Regions from separate parts of the Lysinibacillus sp. Y5S-8 genome, predicted to be linked through region 1. Evidence: riboswitches for the same ligand, from Rfam matches in the RefSeq annotation. Region 1 holds a riboswitch; each other region holds the start of a gene.
What was found. A riboswitch is a leader RNA that binds a small molecule or an ion and turns the genes downstream of it on or off. The one in region 1 is predicted to bind cobalamin.
Positions count from the first base shown of each region.

Region 1 (7,376 bases):
GCTCTTCACCATATAACAAAACATTTAGCTCTCGTCTTTGCGTCCAAAGCATAATGGAACCAATAATAACAAATGGCGTGATCATTTGGACATATGGCCATCCACGCATTGACACAGAACCTAGTAACCAGCCAATTACTTGGCGTAGCTCTTCTCCAGATAAAGCAATCATTAATGAAATGAGAGAGCCTAGAAATGAGCTAAAAATAACACCTGTTAAAATTAACGTTTCCATCTTCAATGAACGGTCTACCATTCTAGCAAAGCTCATGACCACTACCATTGTGATGATTGCGCCTATCATACTAAAAGTGGGTAGGGCATACAAGCCTACGACCGGTATAGATATACTAAAAAAGATCGTAATAACAGCACCAACAGATGCCCCCGATGAAACGCCTAATGTATATGGATCTGCCAATGGATTTTTTAACAACCCTTGGAAAGCTGCTCCAGCAATGGCCAGAGAAGCTCCCACTAGTCCCGCTAACAACACGCGTGGCAGACGGATTTTCCAAAAGATATTAGCAGCCGTTTCATCAACTGCTTGATTCCATAAAACTTCTAACGGAATATGAACTGAGCCTATCGCTACGCCACACCAGATACTAATGACAAGAAGCGTACATGTTAGTACATAGGCTAGTGCTATTTTTTTCACTTAAATACCTCTGGATAAATAGCTTTTGCTAATTCTTCAAGACCTTCTCCTAAACGGGGACCTTGACGACTTGTTGTGCTTTCATCTACTTGAACGATTGCCTTATTTTTCACGGCATTAACAGTATCGAAACCAGCACGTTGTGGTATTTTTGTTAAAATATCTGGTACATAATGATATGTCACAACGATGACATCTGGGTTTTTCGCAATAATTTGTTCTGAACTAATTTCATACCAATCCTTCGCATCTGCCGCTACGTTTTCTGCATGAATCATCTCCAGCATAGCATTCATAAATGTGCCATTACCCGCCGTATAAATAGTAGGTTCATCCGATGCTTCGACCAGCACTTTTTTTGGTTCAACATCCTTTACTTTTGTCAGAACATCTTCCACTTTTTCCTTCATATTAGCAACGATTTTTTCAGCCTCTGGTAATTTCCCTGTTGCACGACCAAGCAGCTCAATCGTTGTGTAAGTTTCATTAAAATCTTGTGCATTTTTTACGACAAATACTTTCAAACCTGCTGACTCAAGCTGTTCAATCGCCGCTTCTGAAAGGGACATGCTAGATTCATGTGAAAACACGATATCTGGCTTTAAGGCAATAATTTTTTCAATATTGTACTCCATGCCCCCAACTTTATCCTTTTCAGCGACTTCTGGTGGATAATCATCATTGTCTGTCACCCCAACTATTTCATCATTTAAACCAAGTTCAAATAATATCTCTGTGTTACTTGGAATAAGAGAAACAATTTTTTCAGGCGGTGCTTCAAGTGTAATATCCTTGCCAATGGCATCTGTTATGGTCATTGGGAATGTTGCTTCATCCACCTGTGGAGTCTCTTGCTGTGTTTGCTGCTCCGTAGCTACTGGCTTGTCATTTTTGGCTTCTTGCCCGCATGCAGCTAACAAACCTACTGCTAAAAATGCTGATAATCCTATTTTCCAAAATTTCTTCATGTGAATCCTCCTTTGTTGATCCGTGCGTCAATTGGTTAGAAATATTTTCTCCATCAAAATAAGACCCCTCATCTTCGAATGATGAGGGGTCAAAATCGCACCAAAAAACTGATACAAAATCCACCACCCTATCCTCGTAGGCTGTCATGTCTATACTATAAAGGCAGGTCTCCTGGCTCGTGCTTATTGCGTTTTTCAAGCCTTCCCGAAATCTTCAGTGGCATTATTTGAAAAAACTCACACTTACAGTGGCGGGACCGCATCGGAATTACACCGACTTCCCTTTTCACTTTACTTAAGTAAAGAACCTTTATAATATTCAGTTGATTTCATTATACATGAAAATAAAAGAAGTCGCCTCCATTCCAGACGACTCCTTGGCAATTATACAATTTCAGAAAAATATTGTACGGTTTTCATTTGTGCACCTATTTGTCGCAATGACCACGTTTGCTCTAAATAGATATCCGCTAGCTTTTCGTACTTTCCGCCAAATTTTTGTGCCCATTCAACCGCTACAACACTTTCATAAAGATGGGCCATCTTTTTCGCTATATCTTTTGCTTCGAAAGTTTTAGTTGCTTCATCTAAAGCGCTAAAAATTTGTAATGTAGCCGCAAGACTTACCAACTGCTCTTCCACAATTCGCACTAGTGGACTATCCGCCAGCTTCTCTAGCCTTGTCTCCATTTCACGGACAAACAGTTCATGTGCATGGAACTTATCCACTAAACGAATAATTTCTAAGGCCAAAATATTTGCCGTTCCCTCCCATACCGTCAATACTTGTGCATCCCTTAGTAAGCGTGGTGTCACAAAGTCTTCAATATAGCCATTACCACCATGTAATTCAATCGCTTCACTAGCATAATGAACGGCTTGCTCTGCCGTTTCCTTTTTCATAATGGCAATATATAAACGATTCATAATGAGATCTTGTTGTGTTCCCTGCCCACTTGTCACTTTATCGTATAATTGAATAAGATCAAATACTGTCGCTACTTCCACATGCAGCTTAGCAGCAAACTTCCCTAGTGTATCCTGGATCATTGGGTATTGTGTTAAGGGCTTGCCAAATGCATATCGATTGCTCACATAATGCTTTGCCTCTAAAAAGCCTCGACGCATAATACCAATCGATGCTACTGCATTACAAATTCTTGAAAGATTTAGTGCTTCTAGCATGTAATAAATCCCTTTATTTTGTTCCCCTACAATATAAGCAAGGGCACCATCAAACTCTACCTCGCCCGATGGGACTGCTCGAACGCCTAATTTATCTTTCAATCGACGAATACGAAGATGATTAGCCGTACCATCTTCATTATTCCATGGAACTGCAAATAACGTTAACCCTTTAGAGCCTGCTTGTGCGCCTTCTAAACGTGCCAACACCATTGCTACGCCACACATACCTGCATTGGATGCGAAGTATTTTTCTCCATAGAGACGGTACTCATTGCCTACTTTTCTGGCCTCCACAACATTCGCCCCAACGTCTGACCCTCCTTGACGTTCAGTTAAAAATGTTGCCCCTTCGTATAGCTCCGTCTCTCCTGTTGCACAAACATGTGGCAAGAAACGCTGCTTTACATCCTCATCAGCATAATGATCTAATAGATAAGCCGTAGCCATCGTCAAAGTAACGGGACAATAAAAACCAGGCTCTGCATGAGATAGTAAATAACCTTGTGCAAAGCTATAGACATAATTCCCTTTGTGACCTAACTGTGGAATTTCTTTGTGCACGTAGCCAACTATTCCCGTATTATATGTCTCTTCAATTGTTTTTTTGTAGCCGTCATTCACCCAAACCTCTGATACCTCTTCTCCATAAGCATTATACCGTTGGAGGCGGGGCTCTCCCTGCCGATCTGTATGTTTTGCCCTTACGTCAATATCACCTGCACATAACTCACCGAAATCTGTTAGTTCTCTATGTGCATAAGACAAAAACTCTTTATCTAACATCATTTCTAACACTTTTTGAAGGGTTTCTTCCTCTGTAAAAAAGTTTGTTGCACGCATTTCTTCCTGCTGTAAAACCTTCATGCTATCTCACCTCTTGTCCTTTCAAGGATTGTTTTAAAATTTTGCCTGAAGCATTGCGTGGTAGCGCTTCCACTTTTTCGAAAATACGTGGTAGTTTATACTTCGCAAGCCTTTCCTCTAAATAAGCTTTCAACGCATCCTCATCTATGTCTTGTTTCGTAGCATATACAGCCTTCACGGTTTCCCCCCATTGCGGATGTGGTATACCGATGACAGCAACTTCAAATATCCCTTCAAAGCTTAATAGGCAATCTTCAATTTCCTTCGGATAAATGTTGACACCACCTGAAATAATGACATCTTTTTTGCGATCCACAATCCAAATAAAGCCGTCCTCATCCATCCGAGCCAGATCTCCTGTTTTTAACCACCCATCAATGTAAGCAGCCTTGGTTGCTATTTCATCCTTGTAGTAGCCAAGCATATTACCCTCACCAAATAAGACAATTTCTCCTACTTCGCCCACATTTACATCTTCTCCATTGTCATTGACAATACGAAGCTCTGTGCCAAGTGGCGCCCGTTGACCAATACTCCCAGCCTTCGTTTCATGCTCCTTGCCAAATAACAATGAGCCACTCGGACCCGCCTCTGTTAATCCATAAACACAGGTTAAATTAGTTGTTCGAAATGCCTGTTGAATGAAGCGAACCTCATTTTGAGATAATGGTGCTCCACCATATACCCACCACTTCATGGAAGACAAATCAGCCGTTTGTAGCCTTGGCATCTGTGCTGTTAATAAATAAGCAACAGGCGCTCCAAAGAAATGCGTCGTTTTTTCCTGCTCAATGGCATCGATAAAAAGGTCTGGTGTAAAGGTTGGTGTTAATACGCTTGTTGACCCTACAAATACGCCCGCCATTAAAAATAAATGCAATGGTGCTGAATGAGTTAATGGCATCATGAGCAATATACGGCTTTCAGGTTTCACTTCCATTTCAACAGCAATCATTTGTGCCACTGTTAAAATATTACGGTAGCTAAATAACACACCCTTTGGTTTTCCTGTTGTACCAGATGTATACAAAATAGTAGAAGGGTCATCTTCTTGTAGCTGGCAATCAATTGTTTGTGTGCTCGCATTTTGAAGCATTGTTTCGTAATGCTGCCACCCTGCTTTTTCTTGGCCGGTTTTAATTTTTAATGGTACAGCAGCTAATTGTTCAACTGCGGCAAAAATCGCCTCATGAACAACAATTGCCTTCGCTTCGGCATGCTGTGCCACATACTCTACTTCCTGCAATGTAAATTTCGCATTGACTGGAACAACGATTGCACCAATACGCTGAATAGCAAAATAGCTTACAACAAACTCTAAAACGTTCGGCATAAAGATTAAAACCTTATCATCCTGACTTACTCCCTGCTCTAGCAAAGCATGACTAAAACGTGTTACTTGCTCATCTAAATCACGATAGGTCACTCTTCTGCCATGACAAATAATGGCTTCATTTTTTGGATACTTACGGGCATTTCGTGCTAACAAATTGGAACTATTCATCATGCATCTCTCCCTTTAAAGTAGCTAATTTTTCACTAAACATGCCTTGCATTTGCTGTAATTCCTGTTTCATTTGCGTCAGCTCAGCAATTTTACTCTCAATCTCTTGAATTTTTTGTTCTCCATACTCTACTGTTCGTTCTAATTGCTGAATACCTGAGCGATCAAAATCAAAAAGTAAAACCATCTCTTTGATTTCCTCCAGTGAGAACCCGTAACGCTTGCCTCTGAAAATAAGCTTGAGCTTCGCCAATTCTTTTTTTGAAAAGGTTCGTTGATTGGTAGATGAGCGATCAGGACGAAGAAGACCAAGTTCCTCATAATAACGAATAGTGCGAGTAGACACATTAAATTCCTTTGCTACCTCCTGAATCGTCTTCAAAATCATCTCCCCTTTCCTTATTGTCAACAGTATATCATTGACGTTGACGTAAACTTCAACAAAATTTTCGAAATTAACAGAAAAATTAAGTTTGAAACAGCTAATTTTTAGTGCTATCCGTTCCTTGTGTCTTTTTATCTTTCACATTTACTGTTTTATCAACCACTTTTAGAATGTTATCGTCCACTTTTAGCCTTCTATCCATAAAAAAAACCCCTAACATTCGTCATGTTAGGAGCTTAAAAAGTATTACATTTTTTCTGGTGCAGATACGCCGATTAAACGTAGTGCATTAGCAATTGTTGTGCGTACAGCTGTAATTAATGCTAAACGAGCCTCTGTTAACTCCTTGTTGGAAGCATCCAATACTTTTTCTGCATTGTAGAAGCTATGGAACGCTGCTGCTGTCTCTTGAATATAGTTAGCGATTCGGTGTGGTGTACGGTGTTTCGCCGCTTCTGCTACCACTCTCGGGAAATCGCCAATCTTTTTCAGTAAATCAATTTCTTTTTCTGCTGTTAACAGATTAAGATGGTCTGTTGCTACAGCAAATCCTTGCTCATTTGCCGAGCGTAAAATAGATGAAATACGAGCATGTGCATATTGTGCATAGTACACTGGGTTTTCATTGGATTGTGATACAGCAAGATCAAGGTCAAAGTCCATATGAGAATCGCCTGCAGTTTTCACGAAGAAGTATCGTACTGCATCAAGGCCAACCTCTTCTACAAGTTCACGCATTGTTACCGCATTCCCTGTCCGTTTAGACATTTTGAATTTTTCACCGTTTTTATAAAGCTGAACCATTTGAATAACTTCTACTTCTAATGTATCACGATCATAGCCAAGGGCCTGAATAGCTGCTTTCATACGTGGAATATAACCGTGGTGGTCAGCTCCCCAAATATTGATTAATTTATCGAAACCACGGACAATTTTGTCTTCGTGGTAAGCAATATCTGGCGTTAAGTATGTGAACGAACCATCATTTTTAATTAACACACGGTCTTTATCATCACCAAATGTTGTAGAGCGGAACCAAGTAGCACCATCTTCTTCAAAGACATGACCATTTGCTTTTAATTTATCTAACGCTACTTCGATTTTACCGTTTTCATATAGAGACGTTTCAGAATACCAGACATTAAAGTTCACGCGGAAGTTTGCTAAGTCTGTTTTTAATTTATCTAATTCTAAGGCTAAACCGTGTTGACGGAAGAATGCAAAACGTTCATCCTCTGATTTTGCTAAAATAGCTTCACCATGCTCCTCAGCTAATTTACCCGCAATATCAATAATATCTTGCCCATGATAGCCGTCTTCTGGCATCTCCGCTTCCATACCTAGTGCTTGTTTATAGCGTGCTTCTAATGAGTAAGCTAGGTTATTAATTTGATTGCCCGCATCATTAATATAATATTCACGAGAGACGCTGTAACCAGCCATATCTAATACATTACATAATGAATCTCCAACAGAAGCTCCACGTGCATGTCCTAGATGAAGGTCTCCTGTAGGATTTGCTGAAACAAACTCCACTTGAATCTTTTCCCCAGCACCAGCATTTGAACGGCCGTAGTCAGTACCTTGTTCAAGAGCCTGTGTAATTACCCCAGTTAGGAAATCTTTACGTACTGTGATATTCATGAAGCCAGGACCAGCAATGTCGATCTTTTCAATATCTGTACCTGCTGTATCAAGATTTTCTAAAATAGCTTCCGCAATAGCACGAGGTGGTTTTTTAGCTAATTTCGTTAATTGCATTGCAATGTTTGTTGCATAGTCCCCATTCGCTTTATCCTTTGGTGA
Region 1 covers NZ_CP145889.1:559,148-566,523, reverse strand. The annotation lists gene V6670_RS02685 (iron ABC transporter permease) at 1-661, opposite strand, end outside; gene V6670_RS02680 (ABC transporter substrate-binding protein) at 658-1,629, opposite strand; cobalamin riboswitch at 1,774-1,956, opposite strand; gene V6670_RS02675 (acyl-CoA dehydrogenase family protein) at 2,014-3,681, opposite strand; gene V6670_RS02670 (long-chain-fatty-acid--CoA ligase) at 3,683-5,185, opposite strand; gene V6670_RS02665 (MerR family transcriptional regulator) at 5,178-5,567, opposite strand; gene argS (arginine--tRNA ligase) at 5,817-7,376, opposite strand, start outside.

Region 2 (7,376 bases), 1.6 Mb from region 1:
GCCTGTTTTAGTGTTTAACTTAGTTCAGTCCATTAGCATTATGAATAATGTTTTCCGTGCGTTTACGGAAAATTGCTTAAAAGACATCGAAGCAAATGAAGAACGCATGAAAGAATACGTAGAGAAAAGTGTAGGGGTACTAACTGCTGTCAACCCACATATTGGCTATGAAGTAGCAGCACGTCTTGCGCGTGAAGCAATTCTAACAGGTCGTTCTATTCGTGAGCTTTGCATTGAAGAAGGTGTCTTAACAAACGAACAATTAGACTTAATATTAGATCCATATGAAATGACACACCCTGGTATTGCTGGCTCTAGTATCATGAATTTAAAATAATTCCAACATCAAGACTGTAGACATGCTTTACGAGCTGTCTATAGTCTTTTTTTTATGCAGCCATCAATGGAATTGTGTCTTTGTTCTTATAAAAGAGAGCGTATCCTTATGATTTTTAGGATTTTTCAACTATAATAATGGTATGGAAGACATATTTTAGTTGGAGGAATTTGGAATGAGTTTGCGAAAAAAGAGTTTACTTGGCTTTGCGGTTTTAAATGTCTTAATGATTATTATTCTATTTATTGATTTAGCCAATGTAACGACATTAGAATGGCTTTCTACTGTATTAACCATCGTTGGAATAGCCATTACATTAGCTTACACCGTATATGTTCATTACAAAGTGATACAGCCCATCAAACAGTTAACGGAGGCTGCACAGGGCATTACGGCAGGCCAATTAGATACAGTTGTCATCGAGGTTCGTGACAAGAGTGAGATTTCTCAGCTAGCGCAATCCTTTTTAGAGATGCAGGAACAATTACGCACAATGACACAAAAAATTGCGCACAGCTCTACAGATTTATCAGCAAGCATCGAAGAATTATCCGCAAGTACCAATGAAATTACGGTAGCTGTGGAAGAAGTCGATCAACAAATGGAGAAAACGTCAGAGGGCTTGAAGCAAGCGGCACAATCTGCCAATGATAGTGCTAATGCTATGCAAGAAACTGTCGATGGAATCGGACGAATTACGGTAGCCACTCAGGATGTGTTTGATCATGCAAAAGATGCCAATGAGATTGCAGGAAATGGAGCAAATATTTTACATGTGGCGAAGGAACAAATGAAATTTATTTCTTCTTCAACCGAAAAAACGAGCGGACTCATGCAGCAATTATCCAATAAAATGACAGATATTAAATCGATGACTGAGATGATTACAGCTATTACGGACCAAACGAATTTATTGGCATTGAATGCCGCCATTGAAGCAGCTCGAGCTGGAGAACATGGGAAAGGCTTCGCAGTTGTGGCAGAGGAAGTGCGTCAATTAGCAGAGCAATCCAAGCATTCTGCTGCACAAATCGTGGACTTAGTAGTGGGCATTGAAACTGACACGAAACAGGTAGCATCCTCAGTGGAGGAGGATTTAAAAAATGTTCAGCAGGGTGTCTATGTCATTGATGAAGCAACAAAATCCTTTGGCACGATTTCACAGCATGTTAGTCAAATGACGAGCCAGCTTGAGGATATTTCAACAACAGCTGAACAGCTTTCTAGCAGTGCCAATGAAGTAGCTTCCTCTGTGACAACGATTGCTAATGGTATGGGTAAGCTATCGCATTATACAGAGGCTGTTTTACATTCAATGGATGAGCAAACAGCCTCAATGCAAGCTGTCAATCATGTGACACAGGATTTAAGCGTACAAGCTGATAATTTACAAAAGCTAACAAATCAATTTCAGGTTTAAGCAAGAAAAACATATTTTCAAGGTTTTTTAGCCCTGAAATAGCTATCTAAGAACAAGATGATTTTGCCTTCACAGACAGCTATGCACAAAGGTTGTTTCAGGCGATAGATAAGTAATTTGAAATGCACTTCCTGTCATTAGAATGGGAAGTGTTTTTTATTGGCGGACCAATGCAATTAATTTCTTAGTGAAATCCTTATAGATCGTGTAGATTGTATGCGTATTCTTAACCTACATTCAGCTACTGATTTGCCCTTTTTCACTTAACCAAATTGAGGTAAAGCCATATTGACAACACCTTCATTTTTGACTGCCGTTGCAATCGCTTCTTGGAATAATATGAGTGATTCTTCATTCCCATACTCTTTAAAAAAATCGCTATTTACCTTACCAAAAGAGATGCTAACCTTAACCAGCTTCCTCTCTTCATCACAGCCTAAACAATAGCTAGTAGAGACTATAAAGCAAGCCTATGATTACGTGCAATGCTTCGCCTCTATAGACTCAATAAAACCATTATTTCCTGTCGTAGCGCTATCTTCTTTGTAATACATTAAATAAATGACAATGAAAGGGGCCAGGAGATGGGCTTATTTGATGGATTAATCGGCAATGCGAGCGAGGTGAATTTAGAAAAATTACAGGAGGAGGTCCGTGATTTATTGATTCCAAACGAAACAATCAAAAATGCCTATAAAATTATAAGAGACACGTTTATTTTTACGAATAAACGATTAATCCTTATCGATAAGCAAGGGGTGACTGGCAAGAAAACCGAATATCATTCCATTCCCTATAAAAATATCGTTCATTTTTCAGTAGAAACAGCCGGGACATTTGATTTAGATGCAGAGCTCAAAATATGGGTGTCAGGCAGTTCGTTACCGATTCAAAAAAACTTCAACAAGGCGACGAATATATACAAAGTGCAAAGTGTTTTAGCACAGTATGTTTTGGGGACGTAGTGTATGGTACTAAAAGCCCGCAATTTTGCGAGGCTTTTTTGTTGTGCAAAGAAAGGATGATAAAGATGAGGAAATTACCTTGTGAAGGGTGTAAGGGATTCCAGTTCCGATTACGAAAAAAAGAATTACAGGACATTTAAAAATCAACAAAGAGATGCGGGCATATGTATTTTCTATGATGTAGAGAAGGTGTTAAGAGATAATGAAGTTGTTTAACTAAGAAGGACACATATATGGTAATATTTATTTAAAAAGTATGGAGTGAATTATGAGTAATTCTATTAATTATAAAATATGGACTGTGTGTATGATTCAAAGTGAAGAGAAGGTTTTACTTCTGGATAGACAGCACGACAATTTCAAAGGTTTTATTCCACCGGGTGGTAAAGTTGAATTTCCTGAAAGTATTGTAGAAAGTGCTATCAGAGAAGTAAGGGAAGAAACCGGGTTAGAAGTTAGAAACCTTATTTATAAAGGGCTTTATGAATATGTTAATCCAGTCGCAAAAGATAGATATATGATATTTAATTACATAACAAAGGATTTCGAGGGTGAACTCTTGAAAGATGCTCCAGAAGGGAAAGCGGTTTGGGTAGATATAGAGAACGCATATAAACTTCCTATGCAGCCATCGATACGGAGGAGATTTCCTTTATTTTTTCAAGATGGAACATTTGAGATTCAAGTTGAATGGAACCACGAAGAAAATAAAGAAGGGAAAGTTACTATACGTCACACATAAAACTTCTTATTAGACTAACGGGGGCAATCGTTCAATAGAGCAGTCGCTTTTCAATAACATCGAGGTCAGTTCAATACATATATAAGTGAAGAATAAATAATGGGGCTCAAATTTAACCACTTTGTTAAATAGTTTAACTTTCAATATCTAAATGGTAGAGAGGGATTAAGAATAGATAGAGAAAATTCTAAAATAAAAGCCGCTTGACCGTCCTTTTGTTTATTAAACGAACGGTGCAGATTGTTGAAGAAGGAATTTTATAATAGTGATTTATTAAAGAATAGGGAAGTGGCAGTAACCATGAACTACATAATCAGATTAGCGAATGAAAACGACTTATCGGGTTTATGTGATAGTAGAAATAATAAAGATCTATTCACGAATTATTTAAAGCAATTTGCAAAAAAGGAATTATATTTGGTAATTGCTGAACAAGACGCACTTATATTTGGTTTTGGAGTTCTTAAATTAAAAGGTACTTTGCTTCCTAAATTAAGTGACCTATATGTAAAAGAGGATTATCGTGGTAATGGTATAGGTTCAAACTTAATGAGGTATAGAGAAAATATTGCAAAGAGTTTAGGACATTCTGAAATATTTGTGAGTGTTGACCTGATAGAAAATCCCAAAATGATAAAGTTAATTAGCAAACACGGTTACGAACCTATCTCTGACCCATATTTAAAAAAAGCTGTATTTTATAATGATGTTGGTACGACCTATAATAAAACCTACACAAGAATTGATTTCAAGAAGTTGTTGAACTAACGGGGGCTAGTTCAACAAGATTTAAACAACTTTAAAGAGCCTTCTTATAATATAATTTTTATATTTTTTGATTAGAAATAACTTTATTATCACTTTACAGAAAGCAATTAAAGCGATGCTCAGTGTGACATGAGGAAAACCTAGTTTTTTATGCATCCATTTTACATGGAAGTATTTTGAAATAATTAGTATTTTTTAGCATAAATTGACTTTGGACATACAATACTTTACAATGATTAGCTAAGGAATAGAGAATTTTCGCAAATTTCCTTACCAACTGAATAGCGTGTAGTAATAGGTGTAAATTGCGTGCAATTTGCTTAAAAGGGAAGTCGGTGCGAATCCGACACTGTCCCGCAACTGTAAATGTGAGCGACTTTTCAGCAACCACTGTCAAATGATGGGAAGGAGAAAAGTGGCAATGACCATGAGTCAGGATACCTGCCTGTTACGAGTACACACCAGTAACCTACGAGGAATAGGAGGTGGCATGTTGACAAAACAGAATGCTCTGTTCGTCACGGTACGTCAAACGCCCAAAGTAAATGAAGGGGTTCGCAAGCGGGCTCATTTACACATACTTAGGGTTTGTTTGGCATTGGGTGATGAACGAAGATAAGCGAAGGATTTCCTCAAAAATGGTAGGAAGTCCTTTTTGTTTTGACATTATGTACGCAAAGGGGATGCATGTATGACTTCTTTAGATATGAACATTTGTAAGCAGCCACGCACAGAAGTTGCCAAGAAAGCGAAAACAAGAATGGCGGTCGAATCATTGATTGACCAATTATTAGCAACGAAGCTGATCCGCAATGATCGCTTCTTTGAGCAAATTTTATATAATAAAGAAATTATTTGGATACAAAATGGGGATGTGGACGGGCATCTTTTCGCGAAGGCAGCGGTAACCGATCAACTGAAAACGAAGACCAATAGCTTTATGATGTATATGCCGACTAACCCGATTGTCTATGAGGTTAACGGGGAGCCATACCATTTAATTACACGCATTGATTCCACACGTGCCAAGCCCAACCTTGACCGTCTGTCACTGGAGCCAAAGCCTGTTTTAAGTGCAGCACGTGTCAATGATGTATTATGCTCGATTGTGATGCGTTTTTATGAAACATATATCCATGATTTAGCGCCTCAACATGATAAGTTAATAGCCTTTGTGCAGCAGGAATATGCCCAATTTATTGAAGCGGTTCAGGCATTAAATGATTACCATTTCAACTGGCATCCACGTGGCAACGGTCACGAGCTATTGCTGCAATTAATTGATCAACTGCAAATTTTAAAAAGTTATCCTGGTAAAGTGCTAGTTGATTTCACAAACACGCATGACTACGTGATTGTCGAGCCTGCATACCTTGTGCACAGCCCTACAAAGAAAGCAGTAGGCGCATTATAAACTCAAGCCCTCCATCAAACGGAGGGCTTGTTTTTATTTATTTGAAGGGTAGGGGGTAAATACTCTCGATTGAGCAGCGAATACTCGCGGAAGCAGATGAAATACTCTCGATTGAGCAGCGAATACTCGCGGAAGCAGATGAAATACTCTCGCTCGAGCAGCGAATACTCGCGGAAGCAGATGAAATACTCTCGCTCGAGCAGCGAATACTCGCGGAAGCAGATGAAATACTCTCGTTCGGACAGCGAATACTCGCGGAAACAGATGAAATACTCTCGCTCGAAGCAAGTAAACACCCGCGCAAGCAAACGGCTTCGCGCGGGCAGGATCACCTACTTACAGACAAGTGCATGGCTGCTTGTGCTTCGTGCCAAGGAACAGAATATCCTTTGCCCTTTGCACAAAAGATGCTGGAGGAGCTGTATTCTGGGTCGGCATTTTTATCGTAGCCCATGTGCGAAATAATTTCCTCGGCATTATGACATACATCATAGCCATCAAATTGGAGTGTGAGTGCGCCTTTACCATTGGTATAGGCCGCAAAGGTTGTGCTATAGCTCATTAGGGTGGCAACGGGTGCTCGTCCCGTTAGCACAACATCTGTTTCGGATAAGATGGGGTCATCGAATGTGCCAGCAGCTTGCTGTATGTCGCTCATCATGCGGCCGATAAAGTCGTTCGAAGCCTTCATTTTAAAGCGATAATAGGGTTCAAGCAGGATGTTCTGTGCTTGCTCAAGTCCTTGACGTAGCGCACGGAAACTAGCTTCTCGGAAATCGCCGCCCGATGTATGTTCATTATGTCCGCGACCTGTTAGCAGTGTAAAATGAACATCTGTCAGAGGGAAGCCTGTGAGTAAGCCATGATGATCACGCTCAAACAGGTGCTTTTCAACAAGGCGTTGGTTGCCTACTGATAAATGATCCGCATGGCAGGCATTGCTAAATGTATTACCTACTCCTCGTGGATTGGGCTCCATTAGTAAATGAACTTCTGCATAATGCTTGAGGGGCTCAAAATGACCATAGCCTGTCACCGTCGTCGCAATGGTTTCCATATATAAAATTTGGGGCTCGCCAAAGGAGACCGTTAATGAAAAACGCTTCATTAACACCTCTATCAGTACCTCCAACTGAATAACGCCCATAATGTGCACATGGATTTCCTGGAACTTTTCCTGCCAAACCACACGTAAGGAAGGCTCTTCTGCTTCTAGTAAACGGAAAATTTGTAACACTTCCTTGATATGCTGATGGCCCTCATATTGAACCTTTGCCTGTAGCGTTGGGACAAGCTCATAGGGCTGTGACAGCATAGTAGTGCCGATGCGATCTCCAATATTGGCCTGACTAAGTCCTTTAACAGCAAAAATCTCTCCCGCTTCAACCTGTTGGACGGTATCAAAGCGACTGCCATTATAGAGGCGAATTTCAGTCACTTTTTCTGTCACTTCTTCAAACGAAAATTCATCCCGAACATGTAAAACTCCCTTGACAGCCTTCATAAATGTTAAACGCTGGTGGCCGTCATGACGAATTTTAAAAACCTCCCCCTCAAACGGTGCATTCACTTCAAAATGGGTGTCTGTTAATAGAGGGAGCTGGGCAAGCAATTCCTTGATGCCCTCATCCTTTAAGGCAGAGCCTGTAAAGCAGGGGAAGGCACATTCCTTTTGAATCATGGTCTGTAGCTGAGTAAGACACTGCTCATGCTCTAATGACTCATTCAAA
Region 2 covers NZ_CP145889.1:2,202,561-2,209,936, forward strand. The annotation lists gene aspA (aspartate ammonia-lyase) at 1-337, shown strand, start outside; gene V6670_RS10705 (methyl-accepting chemotaxis protein) at 513-1,757, shown strand; gene V6670_RS10710 (PH domain-containing protein) at 2,342-2,722, shown strand; gene V6670_RS10715 (8-oxo-dGTP diphosphatase) at 2,991-3,464, shown strand; gene V6670_RS10720 (GNAT family N-acetyltransferase) at 3,708-4,232, shown strand; cobalamin riboswitch at 4,512-4,696, shown strand; gene V6670_RS10725 (hypothetical protein) at 4,924-5,646, shown strand; gene V6670_RS10730 (translation factor GTPase family protein) at 5,975-7,376, opposite strand, start outside.
Region 2: it holds a riboswitch for cobalamin, as region 1 does, so the genes downstream of both, V6670_RS10725 (hypothetical protein) here and V6670_RS02680 (ABC transporter substrate-binding protein) in region 1, are expected to answer to the same signal.

Region 3 (7,376 bases), 2.3 Mb from region 1:
CGTACTATAAGGGAACTTATTTATCGGCGCCATAGTAGATTTATCTAATGTATCAATTGGCAAACTCTTCGTCGTTTGTGCTGTAAACGTGTAAGTAGATTTGCCTTTTAAGCTATAGCTACCATTATGATCTTTGACAGCAATTAAAAGCGTCCCTTTTTGATCTGCTTTAAATAAATAACCTTCTTTTTTTCCTACGCGAACATCATTGACATGAATCGGCTCTACTTCACCCTTATGATTATTTGGGTAGAAATATAAATCAAAGGCATAATCATATTTGTTTGCACCTTTTAATGTTAGCTGAGCATATTCATTTGCGTCTAAATCGACTTTATACCATTTCTTTTCATCTTGCTGCTCGAAAGCGCCGTGTTCGATATTTAACGTATTTTTAGCAAGAACTTTAGCGTTTTGTATGCGTTCTTCTTTCGACTCTGAATAGTGTTTAGGTAGTTTATTTAAATCGAATTGCAATGCTTTGACTGGATCGATTAGTCCATGACCATAGGTAAGATCATAGCCTTTTGCTCCTAAATCTTGTGCCGTCATTTCCAAAATTGCCTCTATTTCATGCGGCTTTAAATGTGGATATTTTGATTTAAGAAGAGAGGCGACGCCTGCCACTACAGGTGATGCCATGGATGTACCACTGAATTTGATGAAGGATGATCCTTTTTTGTCATCATGAACGGTACTATAAATCTCTTCACCTGGTGCAACAACATCAACGGACGGTCCGTAATTTGAATAGCTTGATAGTTTGTTGCGCTCATTCGTTGAACCTACACTAATAACACCTTCATAAGAAGCAGGGAAGGAGTATTCATCTGTTGATTCATTGCCCGCGGCTGCCACAATTGTAATACCACTGTCAACGGCTTTCTGAACGGCTTCTTTCATCAGCGGAGATTCCCCGTAGCCCCCTAGACTCATATTAATGACGTCAACACCCTGTTCAATAGCATACAGAATGCCTTGTGCAATAATGAAATCATTTGCACCTTCTTTGCCATTAAATACGTCAATGGGTAGTAGCTTCGCTTTCGGATTCACACCGTGTCCGCCTATGCCATTATCTTTAGCTGCGGCGATAATACCAGCTACATGTGTTCCGTGATCACCTGGATAAGTAGTATTCGCTGGTGCTGCTGCATTATAGGGTGGGAGTACTTGAGATTTTAGATCGGGGTGTTTAAAATCTACACCAGAATCAATGACAGCGACTGTCACATCATGCTCACCCGCTAATTCTAGTGCCTTATCCATTTGCAGTAGGTTTAAATGATACATCTCTTGTTTCTTTGGATCGACTTCTGTTTGAAAAGAGCGATACACATAGCTAGGAGATACACTTGTAATGCCATCTTGCTTTAGATAGTAAGCAACTGCTTTTTCTATTGATACGCCCTTATTCAGTTGTACCACATCATAGCCTAATGAAGGAATGGAGCGGATGACTTTGGAGCCAATGTTTTTATGTACATTTTTATCAAGACCTGAATGCTTGATAACAATTTTATCCTTACTCATCCATTTTTCTTCATTCTGCTCTGTTTGTTTCATACTACTTGCCAGTACATTCTTGGCTTTATGCTGAGGTACTTCAGCAAAGGCAGAAGCAGCGGGAACCATTAGTGTAGCGGATGCTACAATAGCGACTGATTTTTTAAACAAACTTTTCAATTGTTATCTCTCCTTGGTGTTATAAATTAAGTCTCGACTCTATTAATACGGATAAGGATTAGAAAAGTTTCGTAAAGGAGGAAAATTTTTCACTATTTTTTCCTTCGAATTGTCTAAAGTTTTTTGTTTTACAACTAATTAGTAGAAAGCCTCTATTCAGCTGATGGACTTCCAAGTATTGCACGCGCCGTTCTTTTACGTTTATCCAATATGTTTTTGGCATGCCAAACTATCAAAGACATCGCAACGAATTTGACGTATCGCTAACATAAATCGAGTCCTTTGATTTCGTAGTAGTTTACTAATTTTTGAATATGAAAGAAAATAAAAAATGATAAAGCCATCGAGAGAGAATTTCTCGATGACTTTTGTCTACAATTGTTCTATTAATTGTTGTAATTCATACTTGGAGCGGGGGGGTGTAATGTTTTCCTGCAATAGCTTCTTTTTTTGTAATGTCATGAACATATCAAAAACCCATGGACGTTCGAGATGTGCGCGTTGCAGCAATTCTTCTTCATAAAACAACTCGATCGGGTCTCCGTTATAAATGATATTCCCTGCCTCCATGACAATGATTTGATCTGCCCATTCATAAGCAAGGGGAATGTCATGGGTAGCAAGTAAAATGGTTCTTTCGCCGTCTTCTAATTTACCTAGGTACTGTAGAACTTGGGTAGCATAATAATTGTCAAGGCCTGCTGTTGGTTCATCTAATAAGAGGACAGAGGGCTCCATCGCTAAAACACCTGCCATCGCCACACGCTTTTTCTGACCTACGCTTAGAAAATGAATAGGTTTATCGAGTAAATCGCCTATTTCCGTTTGCGCAACAGCCCATGCTATTTTTTCTTCGATTTTTTCGGTAGACCAGCCAAGATTTAGTGGTCCAAATGCGATATCTTGCTTGACAGTACCTGAAAAAAGTTGATGATCCGCATCTTGAAAAACAATGCCAACTTGCTGGCGAAGTGCCTTTAAAGCTTTTCGACTATATTGAAGCTCGTTGCCATCAAAAACAATCGTCCCAGCTGACGGTTGTAAAATACCATTAAGATGCTGAAACAATGTTGATTTTCCAGCGCCATTATGACCAAGTATGGCAATTTTTTTTCCTTTTGGAATGTGTAAAGTAATGTCTGACAACGCCTTCGTACCATCTGCATAGGCATAGGACAAGCGGTTTAGTTCAAAATAGAATGCTGTCATGAGAAGTACCCTCCATATACAATCAGGAATAGGAATAGTGTCGCCATGCCTAGCCAATTTTTCTTGCTATAGGAGCCCATCTCTTGCCAGTAGACGGCTTCGCCACCCCGTGACTGCATGGCATTATTAAGCTCACGACTACGCTGAAACATTTCAGCAAATAGCGCCACAATAAGCATGGATACGGAGCGTAGCCATTGCATTGGAGAATGGTAGCCAAGGCGCGCTTGCTGGGCAAGATGTATTTTGTACATGCTTTCTAAAAATATAAAAATAAAACGATAGGTTAGTTCAATAAGCTCAACCAATAAAGAGGGCAGTCGCCATTGTCGGAGCACATAGCAAATCCCTTGTACGGATGTGGTCAAAATCAAAAAGTATAAACAACTAATACTGCCAAGGACAATAAAGAACAATTGTTGGGCGGATAGGGCACTTGCTTTTCCGATGAAAATTGTCCAATTCATCCACGTAAAAGACCACAGATGGGCAGGTAATACATGAGTTGCTGGTGTGATTGACAGCAAGATGGATACAAGACTTGTTAGTAAGAAAAATCCAGGTAGCAATAATAACTTAACATAGTAGGTAAGCGGAATTTTTGCACCTAAAATGATAAAAGCACTCATTACAAAAAATGTAATGAGTGAAAGTCGTTCATCTCTCATGATGAGCGTTGCGAGAAGTAGACCAATTGAAAATATCATTTTTTCTAGCGGATGAACGGACGCTAGCTTATTAAGATACGCATACTTATCAATGAGTAACATAATGGTTAACCTTCTTTATGCTTGCCGCGCATATAGCCGATGAAGTAGCCAATAAAACCAGCTCCAATAGCTGCCTGTAGCACGAATAATAAGCTTTCAATTTCACCACTTGGTGGCTCCCATAAGCTTTCAAACCACGGTTCATATTCTGCATTGATTTCGCCAATGGCTGCTTCTGCCTCTCCATCAGCACCACCAAATTCTGCACCTTTTTGTATAAACAATGGAATGATAGCTAACAGCACAACAATCGCTAATAGTAATAAATTTCGTTTCATCTACTAATGTGCCTCCTTTGTTGAGAAAACACGCAACATTTTTAATTCGCTGACATTGTACTTTTTCAAGAAATTCATCACAATGACCGTTAAAATTCCTTCACTCACCGCTAACGGAATTTGAGTTAAGGCAAAAATACCTGCGAACTTTGTAAACGATGCCATAAAGCCGCCAACCTCTGAAGGGAAGGCTAATGCTAACTGTACAGAAGTCACAACATATGTACCTAAGTCACCAAGCATCGCAGCAAAAAAAACAGCTAGTGAAAATGACAACCCTATTTTTTGAGCCCCTTTAAAGACAAAGTAAGCAATAAATGGGCCTACAATCGCCATAGAGAAGGCGTTCGCTCCTAAAGTGGTAATCCCACCATGTGCTAATAATAAAGATTGGAATAATAAAACAATCGTTCCGATGACACTCATAGCTAGAGGTCCGAATAAAACCGTTCCAAGTCCAACACCAGTTGGGTGGGAGCAACTACCTGTAACCGAAGGGATTTTTAACGCCGACAGCACAAAAGCAAAGGCTCCTGAAAGACCTAAAAGCATTTTGGTTTCAGGGTTTTCTTCAATCGTTTTGCGAATGGAGCGCAATCCTAGAATAATAAATGGGATAGAGATGACCCACCAAAAAATAGCCCATTCGATTGGTAAAAAACCTTCCATGATATGCATAGCAAAGGCACGTTTTGGCACGAGTAAAAAGGCCAATAAAAAATAACTAAGTTTCCACCATGAAAATTTCAACAGCTTTCCTCCTTACTAATAGATTTTTAGAATGTAGCGTGCGTAAATAAAAAAGCACTTCTCCGTTGTTGGAAAAGTGCATAGCTAAAAAAGCAAATAACATTCTCATCTGCTAAGCCGCACACCTATCCTCGTAGGCTGAAACGATCACATATTTTTCGGCAGGTCTCCTGGCTCTAGTTCAACACTTTATAGGTCTTCCCATCCGTTGGACAGTGACATGTTCTATAAAGCTCCCTAATACAGTGGCGGGACCGCGCCGGACTCAAACCGGCTTCCCTTTTAAGCAAAATGATAAGTATTTTACACCGAAAAAACATTAAGTTGTGAGATTTCACGACAAAGTGTAACATGATTTTCCATAAATATGCTATACTTTTTTTAAAAATATTTTCAATTGAAGGTCAATGGAGAAAATTCTGATAACTACTGAATTGTCATAAATAAGGAGATATTATAATTTTTATACCCGGTCTACACACAAAATTGATAAAATTGTCATAAATTTTTATAGAAATATTGAAATTTTAAAATAATGAGATATGATAGAGACAGTTTTCTATTCTATAAAGAAGATAATAAATTTCATATAAAACGTCGATAAGTGCTCGAATAACTCGAGATAATAGGGAAATTGGTGAAAATCCAATACAGCCCCCGCTACTGTAATAGCTGATGAAATCGCAAAGCCACTGGTGCAAACTTGGGAAGGCGCGATAGTAAAATGAAGCTTAAGTCAGGAAACCTGCTTATTTGATTGTGCATGCAAACTTTTCGGAGGGAGAAGTTGAAGCGAGAGCGAGTACCTGTATTTTATTTTATTCGTTTTTATTTGGCTTCTACAAAACCTTTACTCTCCGTAATTAGAGTAAAGGTTTTTCTTTTTCCAGAAAGCAAATGAGGGGAGACAGAAGATGACAACATGGAATTTAGAGGGGATGAAAACACATCTCTTTATTTGTAATGGTAGTAGCTGCATGAACAAAGGTGGGGAGGAAATTACCCTAGCTATTCGAGAAGAAATACAACAGCAAGCACTTGATCAAGAGATACATACAACAAGAACGCGCTGTAATGGACGATGCAAGGATGCTTGTGTGGTCATCGCCTATCCGCAAGGGAATTGGTATCGTGTACCATCAACAGAGCATGCTAGAACACTCGTACAAGATTTACATCATGAATCCTTATACAACGAACATGTCTTTACACTTCGTGAAGGTACATTACAGCGTACAGCACAAACGACAGCCATTAAAGGGATCGAAAAGGTGAAAGAGGGGTAACAACATGGCGCAAAAAGGAAAAATTTTCGTAGTGGGCTTTGGACCTGGAGACTTTAAGCATATTACGACACGGGCGGTAGAGGCATTACAACAAAGTGATATGATCATAGGCTACAAAACCTACGTGGAGTTGATTCAAGATTTAGTCAGTGCGAAGTCGATTGTCAGTACTGGAATGACCGAAGAGGTGTCCCGTGCGCAGGAAGCGGTTCGCCAAGCAGAGGCTGGAAGCATTGTCTCAGTCATTTCAAGTGGTGATGCGGGTGTCTATGGTATGGCGGGATTAGTGTATGAGGTATTGATTGAGCTAGGCTGGACAGAAGCAACGGGGATTGAGGTAGAAATTGTCCCTGGTATTTCTGCTATCAATTCATGTGCTAGCTTACTTGGTGCCCCGATTATGCATGATGCCTGTACGATTAGTTTAAGTGACCATCTAACACCATGGAATTTAATTGCCAAGCGCGTCGAGGCAGCCGCTATGGCGGATTTTGTAATCGCTTTATACAACCCAAAAAGCGGTCGCCGAACAAGACAAATTGTCGAAGCACAGCGCATTCTCTTAGAGTATCGTTCGCCTGACACACCAGTAGGACTTGTGAAAAGTGCTTACCGCGATCGTCAAGAAGTGACGATGACAACATTAGCCGAAATGCTGGAGCATGATATTGGAATGCTGACGACAGTCATTATTGGTAATTCGTCGACATTTTTCTATGACAATAAAATGATTACACCACGTGGCTATCAACGTAAATATACATTGGGTGAAGAAAAACAACCATTACGTCCACATCAACGTTTACGTGAAGAAAATGAACCTTGGGCAATGAACCAAGAGACAGGGACTGCACGACAAGACTTTACAGCAGATCCTAATGCAGGGCGTTTTAATAAACCCAGTGTAGCCGCTACGCCAAAGCCGAAAAAAACAGCACTTGAAATGGCTACAGCGGCACTCGCAATGGTGAAAGGAACAAGTGCAGTCAAAGTAACGCCGAAGCTTGTACAGCAAAAAATAGAATCAATTTTTGAATTAGCTGTAAGCCCAGGAGTGGTGAATAAGTTTTTCACACCTCAGCAAATGATGACGTTAGCAGAGGTCGTTGGGGAAGAGGGAACGATGGAATATACACCAGACCATCAAATCCATTTGAAAATCCCAACGACTGCCCCTGAACGTATTACGGAGAAACTACAGGAAGTAGGCTTTTTATTAGCGCCGATTGGTGATGTGCTATCCTTGAAGGCTTGTGATTTTTGCTATGGTGAAAAGGCCGATTCGATTCCTTATGCAGAAGAGATACAACAAAAATTAGGTGGTATGTCTTTGCCGAAAACATTAAATATCGGCTTTAACGGCTGTGGTATGGCCTGTTACAGGGCTGTATTTGATG
Region 3 covers NZ_CP145889.1:2,814,726-2,822,101, reverse strand. The annotation lists gene V6670_RS13695 (S8 family peptidase) at 1-1,686, opposite strand, end outside; gene V6670_RS13690 (ATP-binding cassette domain-containing protein) at 2,059-2,895, opposite strand; gene cbiQ (cobalt ECF transporter T component CbiQ) at 2,892-3,665, opposite strand; gene V6670_RS13680 (energy-coupling factor ABC transporter substrate-binding protein) at 3,671-3,943, opposite strand; gene V6670_RS13675 (energy-coupling factor ABC transporter permease) at 3,947-4,693, opposite strand; cobalamin riboswitch at 4,836-5,021, opposite strand; cobalamin riboswitch at 5,279-5,461, shown strand; gene V6670_RS13670 ((2Fe-2S) ferredoxin domain-containing protein) at 5,608-5,979, shown strand; gene cobJ (precorrin-3B C(17)-methyltransferase) at 5,984-7,376, shown strand, end outside.
Region 3: it holds a riboswitch for cobalamin, as region 1 does, so the genes downstream of both, V6670_RS13675 (energy-coupling factor ABC transporter permease) here and V6670_RS02680 (ABC transporter substrate-binding protein) in region 1, are expected to answer to the same signal.